2 regions of the Actinoplanes sp. NPDC021490 genome follow, and region 1 is predicted to be linked to the other one. Evidence: riboswitches for the same ligand, from Rfam matches in the RefSeq annotation. Region 1 holds a riboswitch; the other holds the start of a gene.

Region 1 (14,387 bases):
AGCACGGGGAGGAGGTCCTTGACCGCCGAGATCTTGCTGTTGGCGATCAGGATGTAGGGGTCGTCGAAGACGGCCTCCATGCGCTCGGCGTCGGTCATGAAGTACGCCGAGACGAAGCCCTTGTCGAAGCGCATGCCCTCGGTGAGCTCGAGCTCGAGACCGAAGGTGTTGCTCTCCTCGACGGTGATGACGCCTTCCTTGCCGACCTTGTCCATGGCCTCGGCGATGATCTCGCCGACCGTGGAGTCACCGGCGGAGATGGAGGCGGTCGAAGCGATCTGCTCCTTGGTCTCCACGTCCTTCGAGAGCTGCTGAAGGCCCTCGGAAACGCTGGCCACGGCGGCCTCGATGCCCCGCTTGAGGGCCATCGGGTTGGCGCCGGCGGCTACGTTGCGCAGGCCCTCGCGAACCAGAGCCTGGGCCAGAACCGTCGCCGTCGTCGTACCGTCACCGGCGACGTCGTCGGTCTTCTTGGCGACCTCCTTGACCAGCTCGGCGCCGATCTTCTCGAAGGTGCCCTCGAGCTCGATCTCCTTGGCGATCGACACACCATCGTTGGTGATGGTGGGAGCGCCCCACTTCTTCTCGAGCACGACGTTGCGGCCCTTGGGGCCGAGCGTCACCTTGACGGCGTCGGCGAGCTGGTTCATACCACTCTCGAGGCCGCGACGAGCTTCCTCGTCGAATGCGATGATCTTGGCCATACGGCTGTGTCCTCCTGGACAATCGAGGTGCTGGGCCGCGTGGCCCCGCCCTCCGCACGTTGTTGATTGCACACTGCGCGGAACTCTGCGGACGTCACCACCTGGCGTCGTGACGTCCTCAGGTCGAGCCGGATAGCCCGCGACGACCGGCCCCGTGCCCCGGCGCCGATGGCGACGCCGCGACCGAGACCCCACCGTCCCGACCTGCTTGGCACTCAGCAGTCCCGAGTGCCAATCACTTGTTTAGCACTCCGGGGGTGCGAGTGCAAGAAAACCCCCGCCTCGGGAGGGCGATGCGCAACCACCGAGCGGTGCCGCCGGGGCGTCATTCCTCGGGGGCGCCGAGCTCCGCGAACAGGGAACGGCTGGTCACCGGTTCGACCGCCCGGCGAGCCTGCCCGTACGTCACCAGGGCCGCGATCGCCCACAGCTGAACGAGGACGACTCCGGCCACCGTCGCGGCCAGCCCGCCGAGGGCGTAGTCGGCCACCCGGGGCACCACCGTGACCGCGGCCGCCGCGACCACCAGCCCGGCCGGGCGCGAGTGCGAGAGCAGGTGGACAGCGCGGCGCGGACCCCGGCCGCGCTCGATCAGCACGACCGGCCCGAGCAGGCCGCCGTAGGTCAGCGCGGCCGTCGAGGCGATCGCGAACGCGATGACGACCAGGCCGCCCGCCGTGCCGACCTGCTCCTCGGTCAGCACCAGCGGCAGGCCCCCGGTGAGCAGGCCGAACCCGGCGAACCAGAGCCAGAGGGCGCGCAACCGCATGGAGACGAGCGCCCACACCCGGCCCGGACGCGGCCGGAGGCCCTCGGCGGCGGCGGGCAGCACCACGCCGACCACGCCGGCCAGGCTCAGCACCAGCGGCAGCGCGGACACCGCCAGATAGGCCAGCCACATGGCCGGGAGAAGCAGCAGGCCGAAGCCGCCGACCAGCTCGGCCAGGGCGGGCGCGGCCACGATCGTGTCGTCGACCCGGCCGACGAAGAAGTGCATGGGCAGCGCGACGAGGAGCATGATCGGCACGAGATGCAACGCGTGCCGCCCGGCGACCCGGCCGGACCGGCGCGCCCACTGACCGAACCCGGGCCCGGCCACGAGCGGGTCGGCCTCGCCCGCGAGCTGCGGAAAGGCGACATGCCGGCGCCAGCTGAGATCGGCCGTGCGCCCTTCGGGGTCGAAGGGGTCGGCGGCGGCCACCACCGGTTCCTCGACCATGAAGATGCGTGCCTCGCCGTGCTCCACCCGGACACCTTGCCCCAGCACAGGGTCGTCACGCCACCCCGTCCGATTCCCGGCAACCCGCTTGCCGCACCGGCCCGATCGAGGTAGTGAGGACGCCATGAGCTGGAACGTGCACCGGGTACGCCCCGAGGACGCGGCCCGGATGCGTGCGCTGCGGCTCGAGATGCTGGCCGACAGCCCCCTCGCCTTCCTCGAGACGCTGGCCCAGGCGGCCCAGCGCTCCCACGAGTCGTATCGGCAGCGCGTCGTGCAGGCCGCGTCGGGCGACAGCCTGGCCCAGTTCGTGGCCGACCCGGGCGACGGCGGGCGGCTGATCGGGCACGCGGGCGGCACGGTGACCCCCGACTTCCCGGGCGAGACGGTGATCTTCGCGGTCTACGTGACGCCGGCCCATCGCGGCGGCAAGGTGGTGGCCGACCTGATCGAGGCGGTCACCGTGTGGTCGGCGGGCGTGGGACGGCGGCGCACGCTGCTCGAGGTCGTGGTCGGCAACGACCGGGCTGTGCGGGCGTACGAGAAACTGGGCTTCTGCGACACCGGCGAGCGCGTGCCGCACCCGGTGATCCCCACCCTGACCGAGCTGCGCATGCGGCGGAGCCTCTGATGGCCGCACGTCACGTGACCCGGGGCCTGCTCACCGCGCTGAACGGCACGACCGGAGCCGGGCTGCTGGTGGCGCTGGCCACCCGGGCCAAGATCCGCCGGGGCCGCCACGGCGTGCTGATCGCCGAGGGCTATCGCCTGCCGGTCCCGCCCGCGTCCTGCTTCACGGTCGGCTCGGTCATTCTGACCCGGCGCAGCGCCGAGTGGCTGCTCGACGAGCAGCGCCGCGAGCTGTTCGACCACGAGCACCGCCACGCCGGGCAGTACGCGGTGCTCGGGCCGCTGTTCTGGCCGGCCTACTGGGTCGCCTGCGGCTATTCGTACGCGACGACCGGCTCGTGGGGCGCCCGCAACTTCTTCGAGAAGAAAGCCGGGCTGCGGGCCGGTGGCTATCCCACCGACCAACCGGTGCGTCCCTGGGTGCGGCGGCTCACAAGTCCTTCTGCCACTCGATCCAGGCGTCGGCCACCCGGAAGCCCATCGCCCGGTTGACCTTGAGCATGTACGCGTTGTCGGCCGCGTTGAACGTGTCGATCGCCTCGAGGCCGGGCTTCTCCCCGCGTACGTAGGCCAGGTTCTCCAGCTTGATCAGCATGCCGAGCCGGTGGCCGCGGTGGCCGGGATCGACGATCGTGGTGCTCTGCCAGGCGTGCACGGGCTGATCGAGCTCGGCGGCGATCCACGTCCAGGCGACGAGCCGATCGCCCGCCAGTGCCCCGGTCTGGTAGTTGCGGCGGCCGCGCCGCTGGGCGGCGACCTCGCCCTGGCGGAGGCGATCGGCGTCCATCTTCTCGGGCTCGAGGGCCAGGTCGCCGGTCGGAGCGTCGGCGTTCAGCCGGCCCTCCAGATAGGCCACGTCGTCGATCAGGTCGTCCGGTGGCACGCCGTGCCAGCTCCGCATGGTGTAACCCGTCGCGTGCTTCTCGGCCTCGGCCCGCAGGCCGGCCAGCAGGGAGTCGTCGAGCGCGGTGACGTCGAGCCGGCTGCGCAGCTCGGCCAGCCCCTTCTTGGCCCCGACCGACTCGGCGAAGGCGGCGCCGTCGGGATGCCGGTCGACGGTCGAGGCCATCAGGTGCTTGCGGTTGTGCGCCGCCGCCCGTTCGACCGCGAGGTCGTAGAGCGCCCGGCCCACGCCCTGCCGCCGGTGCTCGGGCAGCACCAGAAGGTCGGCCTCGACGTTGTCCAAATTGTCCAGCTGCGGGAACGACAGCTCGAGATAGCCGACCGGCACCTCGTCGAGGTAGCCCAGGTATCGCTCGATCAGCACGCCCGGCGGCGGATTGTCGATCTTTTTGAGGAAGTTCTCGCGGATCGAGAAGGGAATGTCCGGACAGTCATGATGAGCCGTCACGCTGGCGATGTCGTAAACAATGTCGTAGGACGTCAACGGCCCGACAGATACACGCATGGCCGCCACCCTTGCGGGCGACGGCCATGATTGCTAACGATTTACGGACTTGTAGCAAGCAGTTGGTCGGGAGAACGGACGCACAGCGCCTCCGGCACTGGGTCGTTGGGCCCCTCGAGAGATTGTCGCCAAGCTCGAAGGTGAGGGGCCGCGTACGGCGTCGCGCCCTCCCGCAGAGAGCATCCTGCCGATCCTGAGATCCCGGCGCAAGTCCTCACGCGAGGGAATTCTCACTTGATGACCGATGGCCGATTACTCACCGTTATCCGAGCAGGCCCGCCTCGCGCGCGCCCCGGAGCGACGGCTTGATCCGGTGGGTCGGCCCGACCAGCTCGCTGATCGCGTCCAGCGTCTTGAGACCCTCGCCGGTGTTGTAGACGACCGTCTCCTTCTCCGGGTCGAGCTTGCCGCTCTCGACGAGCTTCTTGAGCACGGCGACGGTCGTGCCGCCCGCCGTCTCGGCGAAGACACCGGTGGTCTCGGCCAGCAGCCGGATGCCGGCGCGGATCTCGTCGTCGTCGGCGTAGTCCATCCAGCCGCCGGTACGCCGTACGGCCTCGATCGCGTACGCCCCCGCGGCCGGGTCGCCGATGTTGAGCGACTTGGCGATGCCGGTCGGCCGGACCGGGGTGATCTCGTCGGTGTCGTTGTGCAGCGCGGTGGCGATCGGGTTGCACCCGGCCGACTGCGCGCCGAAGACCGTCCAGCCGCCCTCGGGCGCCTCGCACAGGCCGATCTCGACCAGCTCGGTGAACGCCTTGTCGACCTTGGTGAGCAGCTCGCCCGAGGCCATCGGGATGACGACCTGGGCCGGGATGCGCCAGCCGAGCTGCTCGGCCACCTCGTAGCCCAGCGTCTTGGAGCCCTCGGCGTAGAACGGCCGTACGTTGACGTTGACGAACGCGGTGTCCTCGAACTCGTCGGTCTCGACCAGTTCGCCGCAGAGCCGGTTGACGTCGTCGTACGAGCCCTCGATGGCCACCAGCTCGCCGCCGTAGACCGCGGTGGTGACGACCTTGCCCTGCTCCAGGTCGTACGGGATGAAGACGATGCTGGGCACCCCGGCCCGGGCCGCGTGGGCGGCGACCGAGTTGGCCAGGTTGCCGGTGGAGGCGCAGGCGAAGCGGGTGAAGCCGAGGCCCCGGGCGGCGGTGAGCGCCACCGAGACGACCCGGTCCTTGAAGGAGTGGGTCGGGTTGGCCGAGTCGTCCTTGACCCACAGCGGCGCGCGCAGACCGACCGCGGCGGCCAGCGCGGGCGCGCTGACCAGCGGGGTCAGGCCGGGGTCGAGGGAGACCCGGGTGGCCGGGTCCTGGCCGGCGGGCAGCAGACCGGCGTAGCGCCAGATGTTCTGCGGACCGGCTTCGATCTGCTCACGGGTGACCCGCGCGAGGAGTTCCTGGTCATAGGCCACCTCGAGCGGGCCGAAACACTCGTAACACGCGTGCTGCGCGACCAGCGGGTACTGGGCGCCGCAGGCACGGCATTCGAGGCCCTTGGCGGGCGAGGCGGAGATAGAACTGGGTGCACTGACGGTGGACGTCATCGAGGCCTTCCCTCTCATCTTTCCCCGGGGCGACCTGCCGAGCCGGGGACGGAATTAGCACCTGCCGCGCGCGGCCTCGTCATCGAGACATGCGTGGTGGTTGCCGGGGCTTCACAGGGCCGTTCCCTCTGCCCCTCTGGATGAGGTATTCAGTTGTGTTTCCAACACCTTACGACGGGCTCCCGCGTTTCGGCACGCGAGATCCTTCAGTTGTGAGACAGACCCCTACGAGGTGATGTCCTTGCGGGTGAACCGCCAGAACGCGAAACCCCAGCACACCGCGGCGTAGACGATCGCACTGATCGCCCCCTTGACCAGGTCGTCCACCTGCGCGGGGGTGGACAGCAGGCCCATCCAGGCGTCGCTGTAGTGGGTGGGCAGCGCGTTGCGGATCGCGCCCAGCGCCGTGATCTGGTCAAGGATGCTGGACAGGATCCAGATCATCACCGCACCGCCGACCGCGCCCAGCGGAGCGTCGGTCAGGACGCCCAGCAGGAACGCCAGCCCGGCCACGACCAGCATCGTGACGGCCAGATAGCCGGCGATCCCGAGCAGCCGCAGCAGGCCCGCCCCGGGTGCGATCTCGGCCGCCACCGTGCTGCCGAGCGGGTGCCATCCGTAACGCAGCGTTCCGGCCAGCAACCCGACTCCGGTCAGCACGAACAGCGCGACCGCCGAGTAGGCCAGCGCGACGATCAGCTTGACCGCGAGCAGCCGGGCCCGGGGCACCGGCACCGCCAGCAGATAGCGCAGGCTGCCCCAGCTGGCCTCGCTGGCCACCGTGTCGCCGCAGAACAGCGCGACCACCACGACCAGCAGGAACCCGGCCGAGACGGCCAGGCAGAACAGCGCGAAGTTGAGGCCGCCCGAGGTGGCCAGGTCGACCAGACTGCCGAACGCGCCGCCGTTCCCGTCCTCGTCGCCCCCGCTGTCGAACTCGAAGGCGATCAGGATGATCAGCGGCAGCACCGCCATGAAGCCCAGGCCGAGCTGGGTGCGCCGGCGGGAGGCCTGACGGCGTATCTCGGCCCGGATCGGCATCGTCCGTGACGGCCGGTAGCCGGTCGCGCCGGCCTGCTCCTGAACGCTCATCGGTCTCCACTTCCCCGCGAGTTCTCCCCGACCAGCGCGAGGAAGGCATCCTCCAGGCGGCGGCGTGGCACCACCCGGTCGACCGCGATTCCGGCCCGCACCAGCGAGGCCACCACCTCGGAGCGCGGCGTGCCGTTCATGTCGACGATCAGGCCGGACGGCCCGTCGGGCAGCACCGAGCGCACGCCCAGCTCGTCCAGCACCCGTTCGGCGGCCGGCACGTCCGAGACCTCCAGCTGCACCGACGGGGAGTCGCCGACGATGTCCTCGACCGGGCCGGACGCGACGATCCGGCCCTTGTTGACCACGACCGCGTGCGTGCACGTCTGCTCGACCTCGGCCAGCAGGTGGCTGGAGACCAGCACGGCCCGGCCGTCGGTGGCGTAGCGCTTGAGCACCCGGCGCATCTCGGCGATCTGCGGCGGATCGAGACCGTCGGTCGGCTCGTCCAGCACCAGCAGCTCGGGCAGGCCGAGCATGGCCTGGGCGATGGCGAGCCGCTGCCGCATGCCGTGGCTGTACTTCTTCGTACGCCGGTGCACCGAATCGCCCAGGCCGGCGATCTCGAGCGCCTCGTCGAAGCGGGCGTCCTCCCACGGCCGTCCGGTGGCCTTCCAGTACGCCCGCAGGTTCTCCAGCCCGGTCAGGTGCGGCAGGAAGCCCGGGCCTTCGACCAGCGCGCCGACCCGCGACAGCACCGGCGACCCGGGCACCAGGCGATGGCCGAACACCAGCGCCTCACCCGCGGTCGGCATGGTCAGGCCCATCAGCACGCGCAGCGTCGTGGTCTTGCCCGCGCCGTTCGGGCCGAGCAGACCGACCACCTGCCCGCGCTGCACGGTGAAGCTGATCTCCTCGACGGCGACGAACCCGTCCCCGTACGCCTTGCGCAGCCCCAGCACGACCAGGGGCGTCTCGGCGTGCTCGGGGACTGTCGGGGTCTGCTGCCCTCGAAGCTTGCGCCGCCGCACGAGCAGGATCACGATCAGGCCCACGACGATCGCCGCGAGCAGACCGGCCAGCACGTAACGCCAGATCGTCTGCGGGTTCGCGATCGGCTCGCCCACCACGGTCGGCAGGATCAGCTCCGTACCGGCCTGAACGGTGTAGGTGGCCGGCTCGGCCGGGGAGAGGAACGCCTGGTCGGTGGTGGCGACCACGACCCGTACGGTGTGACCGGCGTCGATCTGGCGCACGATGGCCGGGAGCCGGACCGTCCGCACCTCCGAGTCCTCCAGCGTCCGGGGAAGATCGGTCAGCCGCACCGGCGCGACCAGGCCGGCGCTCAGCGTCTCGGCCCCCGACTGGTCGACGTCGTAGAGCTTGACGAAGAGGGTGGCCTCCCCGGTCGGCGAGGCGGCCCGCAGCCGTACGGTCGGCGATCCGGCCACGTCGATCGCCTTGGTCACTGGCCCGGATTCGAAGGTCGCGTGCTGCCCCGGAATGTCGGCGGCGACCCCGGAGAGCAGCTCGGTCAGCCGTCCGCCCGTGCCCGGCAGCGACGACAGCGCGCCCGGGTTGCCGTTCGGCGGGTTGGCGATCGGCTGCGCCGGGCCCCGCAGGGTCAGGCTGGTCGTTCCGGTTCCGCTCAGGCCGGGGTACGCGTCGTCGGAGTACCCGTTGGTCACCAGCCCCCGGTCGAGCGCGCTGAAGCCGGCCACCCGCGAGTACGTGAAGTCGTCGGACGGCGCCTTGCCCTCGCCCTTGACGTAGTGGTCGAGCCACTGCGCGGTCAGGAACTTCACCCTGTCCTGATCCGTCTGCGGCCCGGCGCCGCCGTCGTGACCGCCGGTGAACCAGGCGACCCGCACCGGGGTGCCGCTCGCGGCGATCGCCCGCGCGTTGGCGTCGGCCTCGCTGAGCGGGAAGAGCGTGTCGACCGCGCCCTGGATGAGCAGGGTGGGCGCCTTGATCCGGCTCGCCGTCCCGGCCGGGCTCGACCGGCGCAGCAGGTCGAGCGTCGGCTGACCGGGATTTCCGCTGGTGGCCACGTCGAGGTAGGCCCGGCAGACGTCGGCCGCGAACCGTCCACAGGCCGGGTCGACGTTGATGCCGAGAGGCGGCCGATCCGGGCCGGTCAGCGTTTCCGGGGCGGGCACCGATCCCCCGTTGCCGAAGAAGACCCCGGCCCAGCCCTTCTTGAAGACGCCGGTGGCCGAGGTGTCGGCCGACTGCGGCAGGAAGACGTTGGTCAGGTCGTTCCAGGTGATCGACGGGACGATCGCGTCGACCCGCTGGTCCTGCCCGGCCAGCATGAGCGCGAGCGCCCCGCCGTAGGACCCGCCGACCACGCCGACCCGGGGGTCACCGGCCGCGTCGGTCCGGATCTCGGGGCGGGTCGCCAGCCAGTCGAGCAGGCCCTGAGCGTCGCGGATCTCGTAGTCGGGGCTGTTGAGGTGGATCTGGCCGCCGCTGCGCCCGAACCCCTCGGCGGTGTAGGTGAGCACGGCGTAACCGCGCCCGGCCAGCGACTCGGCGTCGTCGCTGACCGACTCCTTGGTGCCGCCGAAACCGTGCGCGAGCAGCACCGCGGGCACCTTGCCGTCGCGGTCGCGGGGCAGGTAGAGCCGAGCGTCGAGTGTCACGTTCTCGTTGCCCTCGGCCCCGCTGAGCACGGTGATCATCTCGTCCTGGGAAGTCCAGCTCGCACGCTCGGGCCACACGGCCCAGCCGACGAGACCGGCGACCAGCACGAGAACGGCCGAGGCGGCGACAACCCGGCGCCGGGTGGGCCGGGGCAGCCGGCTGGTCCAAGACATGCATGAACGCTAGCCGAGCGTCCGGGCGGCGCCTGTGAAACCTCTCAGGAGCCCGCGGACGATAGCGTGGACCATGGGATCAGGAAGTTCTATCGACAGGGGTCTGCGCGCGTGACTGACGAACTGACGCTGACCGTGACGCTGCGGCCGACCGGTCTCGACGACCGCCGCGGCATCGTGCGGTTACACCCCGAGGTCATGACCGCGCTGTCGATCAACGCGGGCGATCCCGTACGCCTGAGCGCCACCCGCACCACCGCGGCGCTCGCGGCCAAGACCCAGCCCGGCGCGAGCCGCGAGTTCCTCTACGCCGACGACCTGACCCTGGGCAATCTGGGGCTGCGCGACGGCGGCCGGGTCACCGTGGCCAAGCAGCCCGCGGTCGCCGCCCGCCGGGTCACCCTGGCCGGCGCGGCCGACGTGGTCGCCCTGGTCACCCCCGAGATGCTGCGGCTGGCGCTGCTGGGCAAGGTGGTCACCGAGGGCGACAACGTCTCGCTGCGCCCGCAGGAGCTGATCCCGGTGGGCGGCCCCGACATCGGCCAGAGTCTGCGCAACCGGCTCGGCTACCAGTGGAACACCGCGCTGCTGACCGTGATCGAGGCCGACGGCACGCTGGTCACCATGGACACCGTGGTCGGCTGGCAGGACGGCCCGGTCTCGTCGCCGGTGCCCGGCCCGTCCGTGCCCGCCCAGGCGCCCGCCGCCACCGATCCCGAGGTGCCGCCGCCCAGCCTGGACGACCTGCCCGGCATGCGGGCCCAGGCCAAGGAACTCGAGGAGCTGCTCGACCTCGGCTTCAACCACAAAGAGGTGCTGGAGCGGCTCGGCACCGAGGTCACGCTGGGCGTCCTGATCACCGGCCCGGCCGGCTCCGGCAAGTCGGCGCTCGTCCGCGCGGTCGCCGCGCAGGTCGGCGCCCGGGTGGTGCCGGTCTGGGCGCCCGAGATCGCCACCCTGACCAACCAGTCGGCCGCGGCCCGGCTGCGCGAGCTGGCCCGCGAGGCCCGCTCGGGCGGGCCGGCGGTGCTGCTGTTCTCGGACGCCGACGCGCTGGCGCCGCGCGAGGACCCGGGCCCGATCTCCGTGGTCTTCCACCAGGTGATCGAGGAGACCGTACGCTGCGGGGTCGCGGTGATCGCCACGACGAGCCGGCCCGAGTCGGTCGACCCGTCGCTGCGCGCGCCGCATCTGCTGGCCACCCAGCTCGCGGTGCCGCTGCCCGACACGGCCATGCGCCGCGAGCAGCTGGGCGTGCTGACCCGCAGCCTGCAGCTGGCCGAGGACGTGCGCCTGGACGAGATCGCCGGACGCACTCCCGGCTTCGTCGCGGCCGACCTCGGCGCCCTGGCCCGCGAGGCCGGCGTCCGGGCCGGGTTGCGGCAGAAGAACGACGACGTCGAGAAGCCGACCGTGGCCATGGCCGACTTCGAGGCCGCGCTCGACGTCGTGCGCCCGACCTCGATGGCCGACTCGACCCTCGAGGTGGCGGCGGTGACGCTGGACGAGGTCGGCGACATGGCCGAGGTCAAGCAGGTGCTGACCGAGTCGGTGCTGTGGCCGCTCAACTACCCCGACACGTTCGCCCGGCTCGGCGTCTCGCCCCCGCGCGGCGTGCTGCTCTACGGACCGCCCGGCTGCGGCAAGACTTTCCTGGTCAAGGCGATCGCCGGCACGGGCAAGGCCAACGTGCTGTCGGTCAAGGGGGCCGAGTTGCTCAGCAAGTGGGTGGGCGACAGCGAGCGGGCCGTCCGGGAGCTGTTCCGCCGGGCCCGCGAGGCCGCGCCCACGCTGGTGTTCCTGGACGAGGTCGACGCGCTGGCCCCGACCCGGGGGCAGGGCACGGACGGCGGCACGACCGACCGGGTGGTGGCCTCGCTGCTGACCGAGCTCGACGGCGTGGAGGATCTGCGCAACGTCGTGGTCATCGGCGCGACCAACCGGCCCGACCTGATCGATCCGGCGCTGCTGCGGCCCGGACGGCTGGAGCGGCTGGTCTACGTGCCGCCGCCGGACGCCGAGGCGCGGGCCGCGATCCTCAAGGCGTCGTCGAAGTCGGTGCCGCTGGACAAGTCGGTCGACCTCGGCGAGCTCGGGGCGGAGCTCGAGGGCTTCTCGGCGGCGGACTGCGCGGCCCTGATCCGCGAGGCGGCGCTGGCGGCGATGCGCGAGTCGCTGGAGGCGTCGACCGTCACCGCCGCGAACGTGGCGACGGCCCGCAGACGCGTACGGGCGTCACTCGATCCCGGTCAGGTGGCGTGGCTGGCGGCGTACGCGGAGACGCACCAGCCCTAACGCCGCCGGGTGCGGGCCCGGGTCGAGCGCAGACGGCGCAGCCGGCCGACCAGCACCGGGTCGTGCTCGAGGGCGGCCGGATTGTCGAGCAGGCCGTTGAGCAGCTGGTAATAGCGCGTCGAGGACAGGCCGAACGTGTCGCGGACGGCCTGCTCCTTGGACCCGGCGTGCTTCCACCAGCGGGCCTCGAAGGCGAGGATCTGCTGTTCCCGCTCGCTAAGCTTCGGCTCCTTGGGCGCGGGGGGCGTCTCGACCGGCTCGGCGTCCTCGGAACGCGGGGCCGGGATGTGCTGCTGCTCCTGGGACGGGTCCGCGGCCGGCTGCATGACGCTCCAAAAGAGAGAGACGAGCACAAATGTACGAACGGGGACCGTCAGCATAAATCTCGGCGGTCCCCGTCCGCACGCGCGGTCGACGTTACGTCACGTAATGTCGCGACTACGCATTGCCCACATCGCGGCACCCACAATGAGGACGAAGATTCCGGCGAACAACCCGCCCGCCATCGGCCACGTCAGCGTCAGCGAATCCGGCTGGCAGCCGCCCGATGACGAGAAGTCACACGAGTTGTAGTCCTCGAGTTTGATCTCCTTGTCCATCCAGGCGATCATCCAGACCGGGATCAGGTAGGCCTCGGCGAACTTGACCTTGGCCAGCGACAGCACCGTGCCCAGTCCGAACTGGAACACGATCACGGCGCCGATCGTCACGCCCAGCGCCATCGCGGTGTGCCGGCCCAGCGAGGCCAGCCCGAACCCGACGGCCCCGGCCACCAGCACGAGGGCCAGACCGCGCAGCTCCATCAGCCCGATCGACTGCCAGGCGCCCGAGGTCATGCTCGCGGTCGAGCCCCGGCTCTCGGCTATGCCGAGGAAGAGGCCGGTCCAGATGGCCGAGTAGACCACCGTGACCACGGCGAACAGCACCAGCAGGGCGGCCAGCTTGGTGCCCAGCACGCGCAACCGCTGCGGCCGCCAGAGCAGCAGGTTCATCATGCCGCCGCTGCTCCACTCGGCGCCCACGAAGGACGCGCCGACGATGAACGCCACCAGCGCGAGCAACGCGGCCAGCGTGGTCACCATGTCGGGGAAGTTCTCGCGGAAGTCGAAGGTCGGCGGCATGTACCACTGCGCCTGGAAATCCTCCGGCGTCGGCTCGTACATGCCGTCGCAGCCCGGCGGCCAGTTGCTCGCCTCGGGCGTGCCCTGGGCCGCCTCGCAGCTCGCCTTGTCACGCTGGAACTGCTCGCCCGCGCGCTGGAAGTCCTGCTGCGCCTGGGCCTGAGCCGAGGCGATCTGGTCGGGACCGACCTTCTCGTTGGTGAAGAACATGCCGACCGCGACCGCGAGCAGGATCAGGGTCGTGCCCAGCAGGAACAACCGGGTGAAGCGGCGCTTGGTCAGCCGTTTGGTCTCGGCGCTGTAAAGGCTCACTGACCCCACCCTCCTGTCGGTGCCGCCACCGCGCTCTGATCCACCTGACGGTTCTGGCCCTCGACCGGCGCGGTGCCGGTGAGCTCAAGGAAGACGCTCTCGAGGTCGGCCGCGATCGGGGTCAGCTCGCCGACATAGATCTCGCGCTCGGCCAGGATCCGGGTGATCTGCGCGGGGTTGCCGGCGTTGCCGACCGTGAAGTGGTCGTGTTCGACGGTGACCTGGGCGCCGTTGGCCCGCAGCAGCTCGACGGCGCCGCGCATGTCGACGCCCGGCTCGAGCCGCACCCTTACCCCGGACGAGGTGTGGCTGGCCAGCACCTCGGCGACCGAACCGGCGGCCACCCGCCGTCCGGACGAGATGATCGTGACGGAGTCGCAGATGAGCTGGATCTCGCCGAGGATGTGGCTGGACAGCACGACGGTCATGCCCGACTCGGCCAGGTTGCGCATCAGCGAGCGCATCTCGCGGATGCCGCCCGGGTCGAGGCCGTTGGCCGGCTCGTCCAGAATCAGCAGCTTCGGCTCCTTGAGCAGCGCGGACGCCACGGCCAGGCGCTGCTTCATGCCGAGCGAGTACGTCTTGACCCGATCCTTGGCCCGGTCGCGCAGGCCGACGAGCTCGAGCACGGCGGTGACGCGCTCCTTGCGTACGCCCCCCGCGTCGGCCAGCAGCGAGAGCGTGTCCTGCGCGGTGAAGTTGCCGAAGAACTGCGGGCTCTCCACGATGGCGCCGACCTGACCGGCCACGTCGGACAGGTGATCCGGCACCTCGCGGCCGAGAATCGCCATGCGACCGCCGTTGGGCCTGATCAGCCCGAGCAGCGTCCGCAGCGTGGTCGTCTTGCCCGAGCCGTTCGGTCCCAGGAAGCCGTGGACCTGACCCGCCTCGACGACCATGTCGAACCCGTCGAGCGCTCTTCGCACCCCTTTACGGCTGCGGTACGTCTTCTGCAGCCCGGCTATCTCCAATACGGCAGTCACGGGCGAGACTCTAGACAGCACCGTCAATATGCGCTGCTGTTCGGCCCTCAAGCCGTAATAACGTGTACCCCCGCGTCACGGAATCGGGCGACGATGTCGGCCGGGGCGCCGGAGTCGGTGACCAAGGTTTCGATCTTGGTGATCGGGCAGATCCGGGCGAAGGCGTGGCCGCCCAGCTTGGACGAGTCGGCGATGACAACCACGCGCTTGGCCCGGGCCACCATCAGGCTGTTCATCGCGGCCTCGCCCTCGTGGTGGGAGGCCGCGCCCAGTTCCACGTCGACCGCGTCCACGCCGAGCAACACGATGTCGAGCGTG
Region 2 (14,387 bases), on a different contig from region 1:
CTGCTGTCGGCCGTCGTGCTGGCCGCCGGCGGGGTGGTCTTCGCGGCTCACCTGCGGGGGCGTCCGTGGCCCCGGCAGAAGGTGCCGCAGGCCGAGGATGTCTACCGGCGGTTGATGAACGCCGTCGACCGGGCCGCCGTCGAGCTGACCGGGGCCACCCAGCGCGGGTCCCTGCCGTTCTCGCTCGGCGTGATCCTGGTCGTGCTGGTGATCATGGGCGCGAGCACGCTGCTGCTGGCCGGTGCGCCCTGGCCTTCCGGCCTGCGGCTCTGGGACACCCCGCTGCAGCTGGTGGCGGGGGCCGTCGTGGCCGGGGCCGCGCTGGTCGCCGCCCGTGCGCAACGCCGCCTGACCGCGATGATTCTGGTCGGGGTGTGCGGCTACGGAATCGCCGTGATGTTCGTGCTGCACGGGGCGCCCGACCTGGCCCTCACCCAGTTCCTGGTCGAGACGGTCACCATCGTCATGTTCGTGCTGGTGCTGCGGCGGCTGCCGGTGCGTTTCTCGGCCCGGCCGCTGCGGGTGACCCGGGTGATCCGTACGGTCATCGCGGTCTCGACCGGCGTGGTCGCCGCGAGCATGGCCTACGTGGCGGCCGGCGGGCGGATCGCGACGCCGATCTCGGGTGGTTTCGCCGAGCCCGCGGTGTCGTACGGCGGCGGGCACAACATCGTCAACGTGGCGCTGGTCGACATCCGCGCCTGGGACACGATGGGCGAGATCTCAGTGCTCGTGGTGGCCGCGACCGGCGTGGCCAGCCTGATCTTCCGCCGGACGGGGGCGCTGCAGCGCCGCCGGGCCGAGCGGGGCGGCAACGGCTCACCGGCCGGGGCGTGGCTGCGGGCCGGGGACAACCCGGAGGCCCGCCGCCAGTCGATCATCCTGCAGGTGGTGGCCCGGCTGCTGTTCCACACGATCGTGCTGTTCTCGGTCTATCTGCTGTTCTCGGGGCACAACGCGCCCGGCGGCGGGTTCGCTGGTGGCCTGGTCGCCGGGCTGGCCCTGACCACCCGTTATCTGGCCGGCGGGCGGCGCGAGCTGAACGCGGCGGCCCCGGTCGACGCCGGTCTCGTGCTCGGCGCGGGTCTGCTGATCGCGGTCGGCACCGGCGCGGCCGGGCTGGTCGCGGGCGGCCAGGTGCTGCAGAGCGCGCTGGTCGACCTGCACCTTCCGGTGCTCGGCCACATCCACTTCGCCACCTCGGCCTTCTTCGACATCGGCGTCTATCTGATCGTGGTCGCGCTGGTGCTCGAGATCCTGCGCAGCCTCGGCGCCGAGCTGGACCGCCAGCACGACGCGGCCGCCCGCGAGGAACGCCGGGCCCTCGAACGACAGAAGGAGCCGGTGTAATGACTCCGAACCTGGTCTACATCGTCGTGATCGGCGTGCTGTTCGCCGCCGGTGTCTCGATGGTGCTCGAACGCAGCCTCACCCGCGTCCTGATGGGGATGATCCTGCTCGGCAACGGGGTGAACCTGCTGATCCTGCTGGGCGGCAAGGCCGGGACGCCGCCGATCGTGGGCCTCGGCCCGGACGAGGAGATGGCCGATCCGCTGCCCCAGATCATGATCCTGACCGCGATCGTCATCACGCTCGGGATGACCGCCTTCCTGCTCGCCCTGGCCTATCGCAGCTGGGCGATGTCCGGGCACGACGAGGTGCAGGACGACGTCGAGGATCGCCGGATCATGCAGCTCGCCGAGCGCGACGAGGGATCCGGCACCGACGACACCGACCACACCGACGTTCCGCCCCTTCCCGACCGTGAGGCCGCTCGATGACCTTTCTCGTTCCGCTGCCCGTCGTGATGCCGCTGCTCGGCGCGGCGCTCACGCTGATGATGGCGGGCAAGCCGCGGGCCCAGCGGACGGTCAGCCTCACCGTGCTCACCGCCACGCTGCTCGTCTCGTGCGCGCTGCTCTACCTCTCGACCACCGACGGCTCGCTGGTCGTGGCGGTCGGCGGGTGGGAGGCGCCGCTGGGCATCGTGCTCATCGCCGACCAGCTGGCCGCCCTGATGCTGGTGGTCTCGTCGGCCGTGACCCTGTGCGTGCTGGTCTATTCGATCGGGCAGGGCATGGCCGACGGCCACGAGGAGACGCCGCTGTCGGTCTACCACCCCACATACCTGGTGCTGACGGCCGGTGTGACCAACGCGTTCCTGGCCGGCGACCTGTTCAACCTGTACGTCGGGTTCGAGATCCTGCTCGTGGCCAGCTACGTGCTGCTGACGATCGGGGGCACCGAGAACAGGATCCGCGCCGGGTCGACGTACGTGGTGGTCAGTCTGTTGTCCTCGGTGATCTTCCTGACCGCGATCGGGCTCATCTACGCCGCCACCGGCACGCTCAATCTGGCCCAGCTGGTCGATCGGCTGGACGCGCTGCCCGACGGCCTGCGGCTGATCCTGCAGGGCATGCTGCTGCTCGCGTTCGGCATCAAGGCCGCCGTCTTCCCGCTGTCGTCGTGGCTCCCGGACAGCTATCCGACCGCGCCGGCCCCGGTCACGGCGGTGTTCGCGGGCCTGCTGACCAAGGTCGGCGTGTACGCGATCATCCGGACCGAGACGCTGCTGTTCCCCGGCGGACGCGCGGCGGTGGTGCTGCTCGTGACCGGGCTGCTCACCATGGTGATCGGCATCCTCGGCGCGGTCGCCCAGTCCGACATCAAACGGTTGCTGTCGTTCACGCTGATCAGCCATATCGGCTACCTGCTCTTCGGGGTGGGCCTGACCACGCAGCTCGGACTGTCCAGCGCGATCTTCTACGTGGTCCACCACATCACGATCCAGACCACGCTGTTCCTGGCGGCCGGGCTGATCGAGCAACGCGGCGGCAGCACGGCCCTGGACAAGCTGGGCGGTCTGGCCAAGCTCTCCCCCGTGCTCGCCGTGCTGTTCCTGGTGCCCGCGCTCAACCTGGCCGGCATCCCGCCGTTCTCCGGGTTCATCGGCAAGCTCGGCCTCGTACAGGCCGGGGTGGCCGACGGCGGCGTGCTGGCCTGGATGCTCGTCGCCGGTGGGATCCTGACCAGCCTGCTCACCCTGTACGCGGTCGCCCGCGTCTGGAACCTGGCCTTCTGGCGTACGCCGCCCAAGTCGATGCCGTCGGGCCGGCTGCCCGCGCTGATGGTCGCGCCGACCCTCGCCCTGGTCGTGCTGGGCGCGGCGCTGACGTTCGCCGCCGGGCCGCTGTTCGAGGTGGGCGATCAGGCCGCGTCGACGCTGATGCAGCGCTCGGGCTATGTCGAGGCGGTCTTCGGAGGGGGTGCGCCGTGACCGGCGGACGATGGCGGGACCGCGGCGTGGCGGCGGCCGGGCTGACCCTGATCTGGATGCTGCTGTGGGGCTCGTTCACCCCGCTGACCTTCGCCGGCGGGCTGCTCGTGGCGGTCATCGTGCTGGTGGTGTTCCCGCTGCCGCCGATCACCTACGCCGGTCGGATCCACCCGCTCGGGCTGCTGCGGTTCGCCGTCCGGTTCCTGCGCGACCTGGTGCTGGCCAGCGCGCAGGTGGCCTCGCTGGCGTTCCGGTTCGGCCACGAGCCGCGCAGCGCGATCATCGCCGTGCCGCTGCGCTGCCCGTCCGACCTGGGACTGACCCTCACGGCCGAGGCGCTGTCGCTGGTTCCGGGCAGCCTGATCGTCGACGTGGACCGCAAGCGCGGAATTCTCTACGTACACGTGCTGGGCGTGGCCGACGCCGCCTCCGTCGAGCAATTCCGGCTGGGGGTCCTGGAACTGGAAGGCCGGATCATCCGCGCGTTCGGCTCCCCCGCCGAGCGCCGCGTCCTCGAGGAGGTCTCCGCATGACTGTCGTCGCGGTGGTCGTCACCACCCTGCTCGCCATCGGCGCCGGCCTGGCCCTGATCCGCATCGTGCGCGGCCCGTCGGTGCTCGACCGGATCGTCGCCACCGACGTGCTGCTGGCCGTCATCGTCATGGCCCTGGCCGCGGAGGCCGCGTTCTCGCGCGACGCCACGGTCCTGCCGGTGCTGGCCGTCCTGTCCATCCTGGGCTTCACCGGCGCGGTCAGCGTGGCCCGCTTCGCGATCCGGCGGGACCCGCGATGAACGGCTTTCTCGACGTCGCCGCCGGTTTCTGCCTGATCGTCGGCGCGCTGCTGAGCCTGTCGGCCGGGGTGGCGCTGATGCGCTTCCCCGACCTGCTCTCCCGCATGCACGCGGCAACCAAGCCGCAGGTGCTGGGCCTGCTGCTCGTGCTGACCGGCTGCGCGCTGCGCCTGCGCGACGCCGTCGACATCACCACGCTGCTGCTGGTCGCCGTGTTCAGCATGGCCACGGCCCCGGTGGCCGCCCACATGATCGGCCGGGCCGGCTACCGCGCGGGCCTGGCCCGCGAGGACAAGCTGGTCGTCGACGAGCTCCGCAACGCCGGCGACCGACGGTGAGGGGGGCCACGATGGAGCCCTTCGGCATCCCACCGCCACCCTCGCCGGCGGACGCCGCCCTGGCCCGCCGCATCGCCGAGGCCCTGGCCGCGGACGACCGCTTCCGGCGTCAGCCGCTGGCTGTCCAGGTGCAGAACGGCGTGCCCATCCTGACCGGCCGGGTGGAGAGCCCGGAAGTCCACGACGCCCTGCTCGGCGAGGTGCGCCGGCTCCCCGGCGTCCGCGACCTGTGCGACGCCCTCACGGTCGCCGACGGCGAGACCCGCCTGCGCGAGGCCCGCCAGTTCGGCGAGCTGGCCGCCCGCCTGGCCACCTCGCCGGCCCGGAGCACCCGCCGATCCTCCCCCGCGGCGGTCGTCGCCCGGATCGCCGTGCTCACCGTGACGGCCGCCGTCGTCCTCGTCGAGGTGGCCGGCTGGCTGGCCGCCCTCTTCGGCGTCGGCCTGCTCGCCTGGGCCGCCGACGTCCTGCTCCGCCGCAAGGGCCACCGGCCATGAGGTGACGTTCGCGCCGGCCTTCCGTGTGGTATTTGTGGGCGTCGACCGCTGCGGTGCCCAGGTCGGCGACGAGCAGAGGATGACACGATGTCGGACACCCACGGGGCCAAGGCCCCCCACCCGGCCGCATCCGGTCGGGCAGTCACGGTGCTCGGCGTCGTGGCAGTGCTGGCGATCGCTCTCGACCAGATCGTCAAGGAGCTGTCGACCAACGGGCTGACCGGGAACGAACCGGTCCGGATCCTCGGCGGCCTGGTCTATCTCTCCCTCTGGCGCAACAGCGGCGCCGCCTGGAGTGTCGGCAGCGGACACACGTGGGTGTTCCCGGTGATCGCCATCGCCGTCGCCGGATGGATCGGCTGGACGGCACTACGCCTGCGCTCGGCGCCGTGGGCGGTTGCGCTCGGTCTCGTGCTGGGCGGGGCGCTCGGCAACCTCACCGACCGGCTGTTCCGGGATCCGGGCATGTTCCAGGGCCATGTGGTCGACATGATCAGCGTCTTCGGCCCGGACGCCCGCTACTTTCCGATCTTCAACATCGCCGACAGTTGCCTCTTCATCGGCGTGCTGCTGGCGGTCCTGCTCGAGCTGACCGGCCGGAGGCGCGACGGGTCGGGCTCACCGCAGCGAGCTGAAAAGGCCGTTCGCGGTAAGCGGCGCCTTTGATACCGTCCGATGCGTCACGAGTGCCAGTGCGAAGCCCCGGCTTGCTGGCCGGCAACCCCCTCGTCGTGGGTGGGTGCTCCGGGTGATGACCAGGTCCGGCGCGCGGGGTGCCGGGCAAGACACGACCGGGAGTGTTCCGTGATTCTGCCCAGGCCTGTCCTTCAGGGCTCGCTCGTACGCCTCGAACCGCTGACCCACGACCACGCCGGTGATCTGGCCGCGGCGGTCGCGCACGACCGGGATTCGTTCGGCTGGACCTGGGTGCCGGCTCCCGAGCAGGTCGGTGACTACATCGACCAGCAGCTGGCGCGGGCCGCCGGCGGGGAGATGACGCCGTACGCGCAGATCGAGATGCGGAGCGGGCGGGCGGTCGGCGCCACGGCGTACTGGGATCCGCGACGGCGGCCGGAGAACGGCGAGCTGTATGCGATCGAGGTCGGCTTCACGTGGCTGGGCGCCGCGGCGCAGGGCACCGGGGTCAACACCGAGGCGAAGCTGCTGCTGTTCGCGCACGCCTTCGAGCAGTGGCGGGTCGATCGGGTCGACCTCAAGACCGACGCGCGCAACGCCCGTTCCCGGGCGGCGATCGCGGCCACCGGCGCCACGTTCGAGGGGGTGCTGCGCCGCTGGTCCCGTTCGTGGGCGCCCGGTGAGGAGGGGCTGTTACGCGACTCGGCGATGTTCTCGGTCATCGCGCCGGAGTGGCCCGCTTGCCGAGCCGAACTGGAGCAGAGGCTGGCGGCACGGTGACCGGCTGGGAGTCCTGGTTCGAGTTCGGCGCCGCCCTGTCCCTGGCCCCGGGCGTCCACGCGCCCTCGCGGTTCTCGGCCCTGCTCGCGGCGGCCATGGGTGACTGCCGTGGCCGTACGGTCATCGACGCGGGCTGCGGGGCGGGGCTGATCACGATCGCGGCGCTGCGGGCCGGGGCCCGGCAGGTGGTGGCCATCGACTCGGACCCGGCCGCCGTCGAGCTGACCCGGCGGAACGTGGCCAGGACGGTGGACGACCTGGCCCGCCTGGAGGCTCGGCAACTCGATTTCCGGGAGCTGGCCGGCCTCGACGCGGACCTGCTCGCCGTCAACCCGCCGCAGCGGCCCGCGTCCACGCTGGAGGCGGTCGAACCCGACCAGCGGCACCTGCACGAGGGCGGCGGCCCGGACGGCCTCGACACCCTACGGCTCGTTCTCCGGCACACCGAAGCGGCCACCGTACGCACCACCGCCGCCGGCATTCTGCCGATCCACACGGTCACGGCCGCACCGGCCCGGCGCGTGCTCATGGCCACCCTTCCCATGCATCCGGCCTGGCACCCGCTGACCGGCCCGGAAGCGCCGGTCAGCGTGTGGGATCTGTCCGCAGCCATTCCCGGGCCGCCGCGACCAGGGCAGCCACACCGGCGCTGATCGTCGGGTCGGGCACCGGGTGATAGAGCGGCGAGTGGTTGGACGGGATCCGGCTCGCGACCTCGATCAGCTGCTCGACGCCGGTGGCCTCGCGGTACAGGGCCGGGTCGGCCCCGCCGAGCAGCCAGTAGCTGATCGGCGCGCCCGCCGCGGTGGCCAGCACCTGCACGTCCTCGCTGCTCGGCAACGGTCCCGGGTCGACGACGCGGCCGGGGCCGGTCACCGATTCCAGCGCGCGGCGGGTCCGTGCGGCCGTGGCCACGTCGTTGACCAGCGTCGGCGCGGATTCCTCGAGCACGATTGACGGGTCGCGGGGTGCGCCGGCCGCCGCCGCCTCGGCCGTCACGATGCGCTCGATCGCGGTCAGCACCCGGTCGCGCACCTCCGGGTCGTAGGTGCGGACGTTGAGCAGCAGCGTCGCCGAGTCGGGGATGATGTTGTGCTTGGTCCCGGCCTGGATCGCGCCCACGGTGACCACCGCCGTCTCGGTCGTCGACACCTCGCGGGCAACGATTGTCTGCAGTCGCATCACGGTCGCCGCCGCGATCACGACCGGGTCGACGGTGGTCTCGGGCCGGGAGCCGTGCCCACCCCGGCCATGGATGGTCACCCGCAGCGAGTCGGAGGCCGCCCACATCGGCCCGGGGGTCAGCCCGACGACGCCCGCCGGCAGCGGCGCCACGTGCTGCCCGAGCACGATGCCGGGTTTCGGGACCCGGGCGACGAGACCGTCCTCGACCATCGCCTGCGCGCCCTTGGCCAGTTCCTCGGCCGGTTGGAAGATCGCGACCACCGTGCCGTGCCACCCGTCGTCCGCGGCCAGCTCGGCGGCCGCCCCCATCAGCCAGGTGACGTGCATGTCGTGGCCGCAGGCGTGGGACACTCCGTCGACCTCGCTGGCGTACGGCAGCCCGGTCTCCTCGGTGACGGGCAGCGCGTCCATGTCGGCGCGCAGCCACACCACCGGCCCGTCCCCGCGGCGCAGCACTCCCGCGACCCCGGTGCCGCCGAGACCTTCGATGACCTCGTACGCATGGTCGCGCAGCCAGGCGGCCGCGATGCCCGCCGTCCGATGCTCCTGGAACGACAGTTCCGGGTGACGATGCAGATCCTCGTAGACGTCTCGAAGCTCCATGCCTGGACGCTACGCGCGTCTCCCGTAGGCGTAGGGTCGGCCGGCGTGACAACCGGATGGCATGGGCAGAGCGGCCCGCCGGGGTTTCTGGCCGCCGCCGCCGAGCACGCCCGCCGGGTGCTCGCGGCGGACGGCCCCGAGGCTACATATGACGCGGGCATGGACTTCGCCGGCCTGGCCGGGCGGGCCATGGGGGCGACCCCTGAGGGCGAGTACATCGCCGAGTTCCCGGCAGCGCTCAGCCTGGTCTGGGGTTCGCTGACCGACGAGATGGACGCCCCCGGCCGCGGCTCGCCGGAACAGGACGCCGCCGCGGTCCGGCACATGCGGCAGGCGGCCACCGAATGGCTCGAGGTGGTCGATTCCCCCGGCGAAGCGGCCGCCTACCTCGACCGCTGGGTCTACGAGGAGTGCGGCTACGAACGACCGGCGCCCTGATCGGGGCCGGCGCGGCCCCGGCCGATGAGCCAGGGCCGCGCCGTGCAGCGCTCACAGCACGCGGATGGTCACCCGGTCGTAGCGGGTCAGCGGGAACGTGCCGCTGTCGGTGCCCTGCAGAATCACCGAGATCGTCTGGCCCGCTTGGGCGTCCGCCGGAACCCTCACCGACGCCGACGAACCGTGGGTCGTGATGCCGGCCGGCCCGGGATAGGTGCCCTCCTCGCGATACTGCCACCACGAGGCGGTCACCCGGCGGCCGTCCGGGTCGGCGAGCTTCGCGCGCAGCGCCACAGTGGAGCCGGGGCGGGCCCGCACGAGGTCGCCGCCGGCGATCCGGACCGACGGCGGGTGGTTGCCCTGGGACCGGCGCGGCGTCAGAGTCCACCGGATGCGGGCCGCGAAGTCGTTCTGAGCCGCGGCCGCCCAGCGCAGCGTGGTCAGGTTGGCCACGTCGGCGCCGGTCGCGTCCTTCTCGGTGGGGACGAGCTTCCACAGGTCGGGTGACGACGACACCTGGTAGGCGCGGCCGCCCCATCCGCCGGTGGCCGGGTTTGCCGGGTTCTGCAGGCCCGTACGGAGAAGCTGGTTGAACACGACGTTGTCGCCCTCGGACAGGAAGTCGTACGGGCCCATCGGTTTGCACCAGCCGCCGGGCGCCTTGACCGGGTCGCCGAAGACGTCGAGCGGGTCGCCGGGGGTGGTCTGCCCGTCGAGCCAGGAACGGTAGAGCGAACCCCACGGACCGACCTGGATGTTCTCGCGGATCCAGGCGCCGGTGAAGTAGACCCGGTCGGCGGGCAGACCGCGTACATTGCCGCGGCCGTTGTTGTTGCAGTTGAATCCCCACGTCGCGTAACCGGCCGACAGTTCCTCGACGCGCACCGCGGGCCACGCCTTGGAGATGTAGTTCGCGTACGTCTCGTCCTGGAATCCGCTGGCCAGAATGACGGCCTTCTTCGAGACGGCAGCGCGCACGGAAGCCCATCGGGGCGTACCGGAATAGCGCACCTCAATGGACTTCAGAGCCCGCGCGATCGTGCTCGTCCCGCCCCACGCCTGCAGATAGAGCGGCCGCCGGTCGTGGTCGAGCAGCAGATCCCGGATCAGATTCGAGCCGGGCGTGTCCGACGCCATCTCGCCCTCGAACGCGATGTTGCCCAGCCGCACCAGGGACTTCAGGCGGGCCGGGGACGGATAGGCCGGGTCGTGCCTGCGCAGATTCGGATAGACCTTCGCGTACGCGGGAAGGATCTGGTCTTCGATCGTCGTCGAGCCGGTCCAGCGCCAGGACGTCTGCGGGGTCGTGTATTCGCGGTTGGGCAGGAAGAACTCGGTGCCCCGGCCGTCGCCGGCCCAGTGGAATTTGCTGCTGCTGTAAATGATGCCCTGGGTGTCGAGCTCGTTGGTGTAGAGCATGTAACGCACGAGCGAGGCGATGTCGTCGGATTCCATGTCGGTGGTGACGACCGTCCGCGGCTTGCCGGCATCGTGCCCGGAGCTCGCCGCAACCGGCGACGCGGACAAGAGACTGGCGCCCAGACCGAGTGCGGCGGCGAGAGCGATCACCCGGCGCATCACAGCTCCCCGAAGAGCGCGGTCTGCACGATGCGCTGGGCGGCCATCGCGTCCTGCCGCTCCTGCGCCTCGGCCAGCCCCGCGGTGTCGAGCCGGTCGAGGGCCCGGTGGATCCGCTTCAGCGTGCCGATCGCCGTGTTCGCCGCGTCCACGCTGTCCTCGCGGAACGGGAACTGGTCGAGCTGCCAGACCCCGTCCCAGTTGTTCTTGCGCAGCGTGTGGAAGAACTCGAAGATCTCCGTCAGGTGGACGGTTCCGACCACGAGGTCGTCGTCCCAGCCGCGCAGGTTGTCGTTGACGTCCATGCCGTAGAGCCGGCCGTGGTCGATGATCAGCTGGGCCGCGTCGGCCGGCGATTCCCCGCCGTAGAGGCTGTGACCGAAGTCGAGCAGGATGCCGACGTTGTCCAGCCCGATTTCCTGGATGCCCAGCAGCGAGCGAGCCGCCGAGTCCCAGGTCATCTTGACGCGGGGTTCGCGCGGCTTGTACTCGATGGCGAACTTGAGGTCGGGGTGCGCCCCGGCCAGCTCGCGCATGCCGTCGACGGCCAGTTTCCACAGCGTGCGGTGGTCGACCTGGAACGGGTAGTCCCAGCCGTCCTGACCGGGCCAGATCTTGACGTAGTCGGCTCCGAGCTCGCGCACGATGCCCGCGGCCTCGTGCATCAGATCGAGAGCGGCCTTCCGTACGCCGGGGTCGGGGTTGGTGAAGGCGCCCCGGCTGAACCGGCGCAGGTAGATCTCCGGCGTGATGCCGATGGCCGTCAGCTCCTGGGCGGCCAGCGCGTCCTTGACCTCGCTGAGGCCGACGCCGGGGGTGAAAGGGTAGTTGAGGTCGACCACGGACAGGTCCTCGACCTGCCCGGCCAGCTCGATGGCGTCGAGCGTGGTGCGGGCCGGCCCGTAGCCGTCGCTGGCGTAGCGGTCGACGTAGGTGGCGAAGTGCCAGAGGCCGGCGCCGAAGCGGGGGTAGTCGGTCATGCGGTGCTCCCATCACGAGGGGTGCGGGCCCGGCCGACTGCTTCCCGCCACGCGGAGCGGAGCGCGGCGGTGCCGGCGGGCTGGGGACGGAATTCGTCGTACGAGATCGGCGGGGTGAAGCCCCCGGCCAGGAACGCGGCGCCGAGGGCGGAGAGGTTGGTCGTGCGGGCGCGCCGGACGGGCACGCCGGTGAGGTCGGCCTGGATCTGCATGAGCACGTCGTTGCCGCTGGCGCCGCCGTCGGCCAGCACCCGGTCGGGCGGACCCATGGCGTCGATGACATCGGTGACCTGGTGGGCGATCGACTCGACGGCGGCCCGGGCGAGCTGGGCGGGCCGGGTGCCGAGGGTGAGGCCGCTGATCACGCCGACCGCGGTGTCGTCCCACCAGGGCGCGGCCAGTCCGCCGAACGCCGGCACGAGGTGGACGCCGTCGCTGGACGCCCCGGCCGCCATCTCCCCGATCCGGTCCACTGCGACGTCGAGGAACGACGCCAGCCAGGCGACGGTCGCGCCGGACGAGCGGATGTTGCCCTCGGCGGCCAGAGCGTCGTTCCAGGCGACCGTGAGGCAGACACCGGTGTCATCGGTGGCGCCGAGCCGCATCACCGAGGACCCGGTGCCGTAGGTGACCTTGACGCCGCCCTCGATCAGCGGGCCGTGCGCGTAGAGCGCCGCGTGCGAGTCCCCGAGCACGGCGGTGATGGGCAGCCCGGCCAGCGCTCCCCCGCGCGGGCCGATCACGCCGAGCGGCCCCGACGAGGGGGTCACGGCCGGCAGCGCGGCCGGCGGGATCCCGAACAGGCCGAGCAGTTCCGGGCTCCACGACCCGGCCCGGACGTCGAGCAGCTGCGTACGGGAGGCGTTGCCCGACTCGATCTGGTGGCTTCCGGTCAGCGCGAACAGCAACCACGAGTCGACGGTTCCGGCCACCGCGCCGGGCGTCCGGTCGAGCAGCCACCGCAGCTTGGCCGCGCTGAACATCGGGTCGAGGGGAAGACCACTGATCTCCCGTACGCGGGAAGCCTGTCCTTTCTCCCGCAGGGCGTCGCAGATCGGCTGGGCCCGCTGGTCCTGCCACCCCAGCACCGGCCCGGCCGGCTCGCCGGTCCGCTTGTCCCACACGACCGCCGATTCGCGCTGGGTGCTCAGCCCGACCGCCGTGACCCGCGCCCGGTCGATGCCCGCGAGACAGGCCGCGGCCGCCGTCAGCACGCTGTCGAGAATCTCGTCCGCGTCCTGCTCGACCCAGCCCGGCCGCGGGTACCGGATCGGCACGGGCGCCGACCCGCTGCCGACCACGGCGCCCGACGGGTCGACCAGCAGGCACTTGGTGGAGCTGGTGCCCTGGTCGACCGCGAGGACGAGGTCGTCAGGCATCGGGGCGGGCCAGCCCGATCGCGGCCTGCCGGATGTCGCCGGCGGTCAGCCCGAAGTGCTCGAGCAGGAACTCGGTGGTGCCGGTGGGCGCGAACTCGCGGTCGATGCCGAGCAGGCGCATCGGCACCGGGGCGCGCCCGGTGACGACGACCGCCGCGACCGCCGCGCCCAGGCCGCCGGTGGTGGTGGCCTCCTCGGCGGTGACGATCCCCCGGGTTTCGGTCATGGCCCGCCGGATCGCGTCCTCGTCGAGGGGCGCGATCGTCGACATGTTCAGCACTCGCACGGACACTCCCTGATCGGCGGCCTCCTCGGCCGCTTCGAGCGCGCGGGAGACCATGGTTCCGGCCGCCACCACCGTGACATCCGTGCCGTCGCGCAGCGTGGTCGCCGCGCCGAAGGTGAACGGACGGTCACCGGTCACCGCGGGCACCTTGAAACGGCCGACGCGCAGGAAGGCGGGCCGGGCCGCGTGGGCCGCCCACCGCACGGCCGACCGGGTCTCGGCCGGATCGGCCGGCACGACCACGTCGAGTCCGGCGATCGCCCGCAACCACGAGAGGTCCTCGATCGAGTGGTGGGTCGGGCCGAGTTCCCCGTACGCCATGCCGGGGCTCATGCCGCACAGGACGACGGGCGACTGGCTGTACGCGACGTCGGCCTTGATCTGCTCGAGCGCGCGCCCGGTGAGGAACGGTGAGGCGCCGCAGACGAACGGGATGTAGCCGCTGAGCGCCAGACCGGCCCCGACTCCGACCATGTCCTGCTCGGCGATCCCCACGTTGATCAGCCGGTCAGGGAACTCCTTCTGAAACTGCACGAGGTTGCTGGACCCGACCGAGTCGTTGCACACCGCCACGATGCGCTCGTCCTCGCGGGCCAGGGCGCTCAGTTCCTCGGCGAACGCGACCCGGCAGTCGAAGAGCTCACGGACGGGCGCGCTCATCGGGCCAGCTCCGCCGCCGCCGTGACGATCTGCTCGGCCGACGGCACCTTGTGATGCCACTCCACCCGGTCCTCCATGAAGGAGACGCCCCTTCCCTTGGTCGTGTTGGCGATGACGCACATCGGCCGGTCGCCCCGCGGCCCGGTGAACGCGTCGAGCAGCGCGAGGTGGTCGTGCCCGTCGACCTCGAGCACGTCCCACCCGAACGCGCGGAACTTGTCGTCGAGCGGGTCGAGCGTGTTCGTCTCCTCGGTGCGGGCGCCCTGCTGCAAACGGTTGCGGTCGATCACCGCGGTCAGGTTCGACAGGCGGCGGTGCCCGGCGGTCATCGCGGCCTCCCAGTTGCTGCCCTCCTGCAGCTCGCCGTCGCCGAGCACCACAAAAACGTGCCGCGACGAGGAGGAGAGCCGGGCGGCGACGGCCATGCCGACGGAGACGGGCAGGCCGTGACCGAGCGGGCCGGTGTTGGTCTCGACGCCCGGCACCTTGACCCGGTTGGGGTGACCGTTGAGGGCGGAGAGCGGACCGGCGAACGTGTCGAGCTCGGCCGACGGGAAGAACCCGGCCGCGGCCAGGGTGGTGTAGAGCGCCCCGGCGGTGTGGCCCTTGCTGAGCACGAGCCGGTCGCGGTCGGCCCAATCGGGCTTCTCGGGGTCGATCCGCAGCACGGCGAAGAACAGGGTGGTCAGGATGTCGAGGACGGACATGTCGCCGCCCACGTGACCCAGGCCGGCCCGGCCGATCATGTGCAGGTCGGTGGTACGGGACTGGTTGGCCCGCTCCCGCAGCATCTCGCGTCGGCGCTCGGGACCGGCGTCGGTGAACTCCTGCCGGAATAGGCGCCAGGCGGCGGCGGTACGGGGGTCGGCGACCAGCATGGTGTGCCTTTCTGCGGTGGTGAAGGGCGGGCCTCGGCGGGCCCGCCCCGGTGTTCAGGAGCCTTCGACGGCGAAGTTC

What was found. A riboswitch is a leader RNA that binds a small molecule or an ion and turns the genes downstream of it on or off. The one in region 1 is predicted to bind S-adenosylmethionine.
Region 2: it holds a riboswitch for S-adenosylmethionine, as region 1 does, so the genes downstream of both, ACZ3I4_RS41795 (GNAT family N-acetyltransferase) here and thrC (threonine synthase) in region 1, are expected to answer to the same signal.

Annotation. Positions count from the first base shown of each region.
Region 1 is NZ_JBVHFW010000005.1:465,808-480,194, forward strand. Features, by position in the region: gene groL (chaperonin GroEL) at 1-704, opposite strand, end outside; gene ACZ3I4_RS17125 (hypothetical protein) at 1,030-1,950, opposite strand; gene ACZ3I4_RS17130 (GNAT family N-acetyltransferase) at 2,048-2,554, shown strand; gene ACZ3I4_RS17135 (hypothetical protein) at 2,554-3,045, shown strand; gene ACZ3I4_RS17140 (GNAT family N-acetyltransferase) at 2,984-3,961, opposite strand; gene thrC (threonine synthase) at 4,224-5,507, opposite strand; SAM riboswitch class I at 5,519-5,654, opposite strand; gene ACZ3I4_RS17150 (ABC transporter permease) at 5,733-6,599, opposite strand; gene ACZ3I4_RS17155 (alpha/beta fold hydrolase) at 6,596-9,358, opposite strand; gene ACZ3I4_RS17160 (AAA family ATPase) at 9,470-11,653, shown strand; gene ACZ3I4_RS17165 (DUF3263 domain-containing protein) at 11,650-11,979, opposite strand; gene ACZ3I4_RS17170 (ABC transporter permease subunit) at 12,076-13,086, opposite strand; gene ACZ3I4_RS17175 (ATP-binding cassette domain-containing protein) at 13,083-14,069, opposite strand; gene ACZ3I4_RS17180 (DeoR/GlpR family DNA-binding transcription regulator) at 14,117-14,387, opposite strand, start outside.
Region 2 is NZ_JBVHFW010000022.1:192,168-206,554, reverse strand. Features, by position in the region: gene ACZ3I4_RS41835 (Na+/H+ antiporter subunit A) at 1-1,350, shown strand, start outside; gene ACZ3I4_RS41830 (Na(+)/H(+) antiporter subunit C) at 1,350-1,781, shown strand; gene ACZ3I4_RS41825 (Na+/H+ antiporter subunit D) at 1,778-3,277, shown strand; gene ACZ3I4_RS41820 (Na+/H+ antiporter subunit E) at 3,274-3,810, shown strand; gene ACZ3I4_RS41815 (monovalent cation/H+ antiporter complex subunit F) at 3,807-4,070, shown strand; gene mnhG (monovalent cation/H(+) antiporter subunit G) at 4,067-4,408, shown strand; gene ACZ3I4_RS41805 (BON domain-containing protein) at 4,420-4,905, shown strand; gene lspA (signal peptidase II) at 4,993-5,571, shown strand; SAM riboswitch class IV at 5,584-5,698, shown strand; gene ACZ3I4_RS41795 (GNAT family N-acetyltransferase) at 5,710-6,321, shown strand; gene ACZ3I4_RS41790 (50S ribosomal protein L11 methyltransferase) at 6,318-6,974, shown strand; gene ACZ3I4_RS41785 (amidohydrolase) at 6,907-8,109, opposite strand; gene ACZ3I4_RS41780 (hypothetical protein) at 8,155-8,547, shown strand; gene ACZ3I4_RS41775 (DUF1593 domain-containing protein) at 8,599-10,125, opposite strand; gene ACZ3I4_RS41770 (sugar phosphate isomerase/epimerase family protein) at 10,125-11,105, opposite strand; gene ACZ3I4_RS41765 (FGGY-family carbohydrate kinase) at 11,102-12,484, opposite strand; gene ACZ3I4_RS41760 (transketolase family protein) at 12,477-13,430, opposite strand; gene ACZ3I4_RS41755 (transketolase) at 13,427-14,308, opposite strand; gene ACZ3I4_RS41750 (substrate-binding domain-containing protein) at 14,363-14,387, opposite strand, start outside.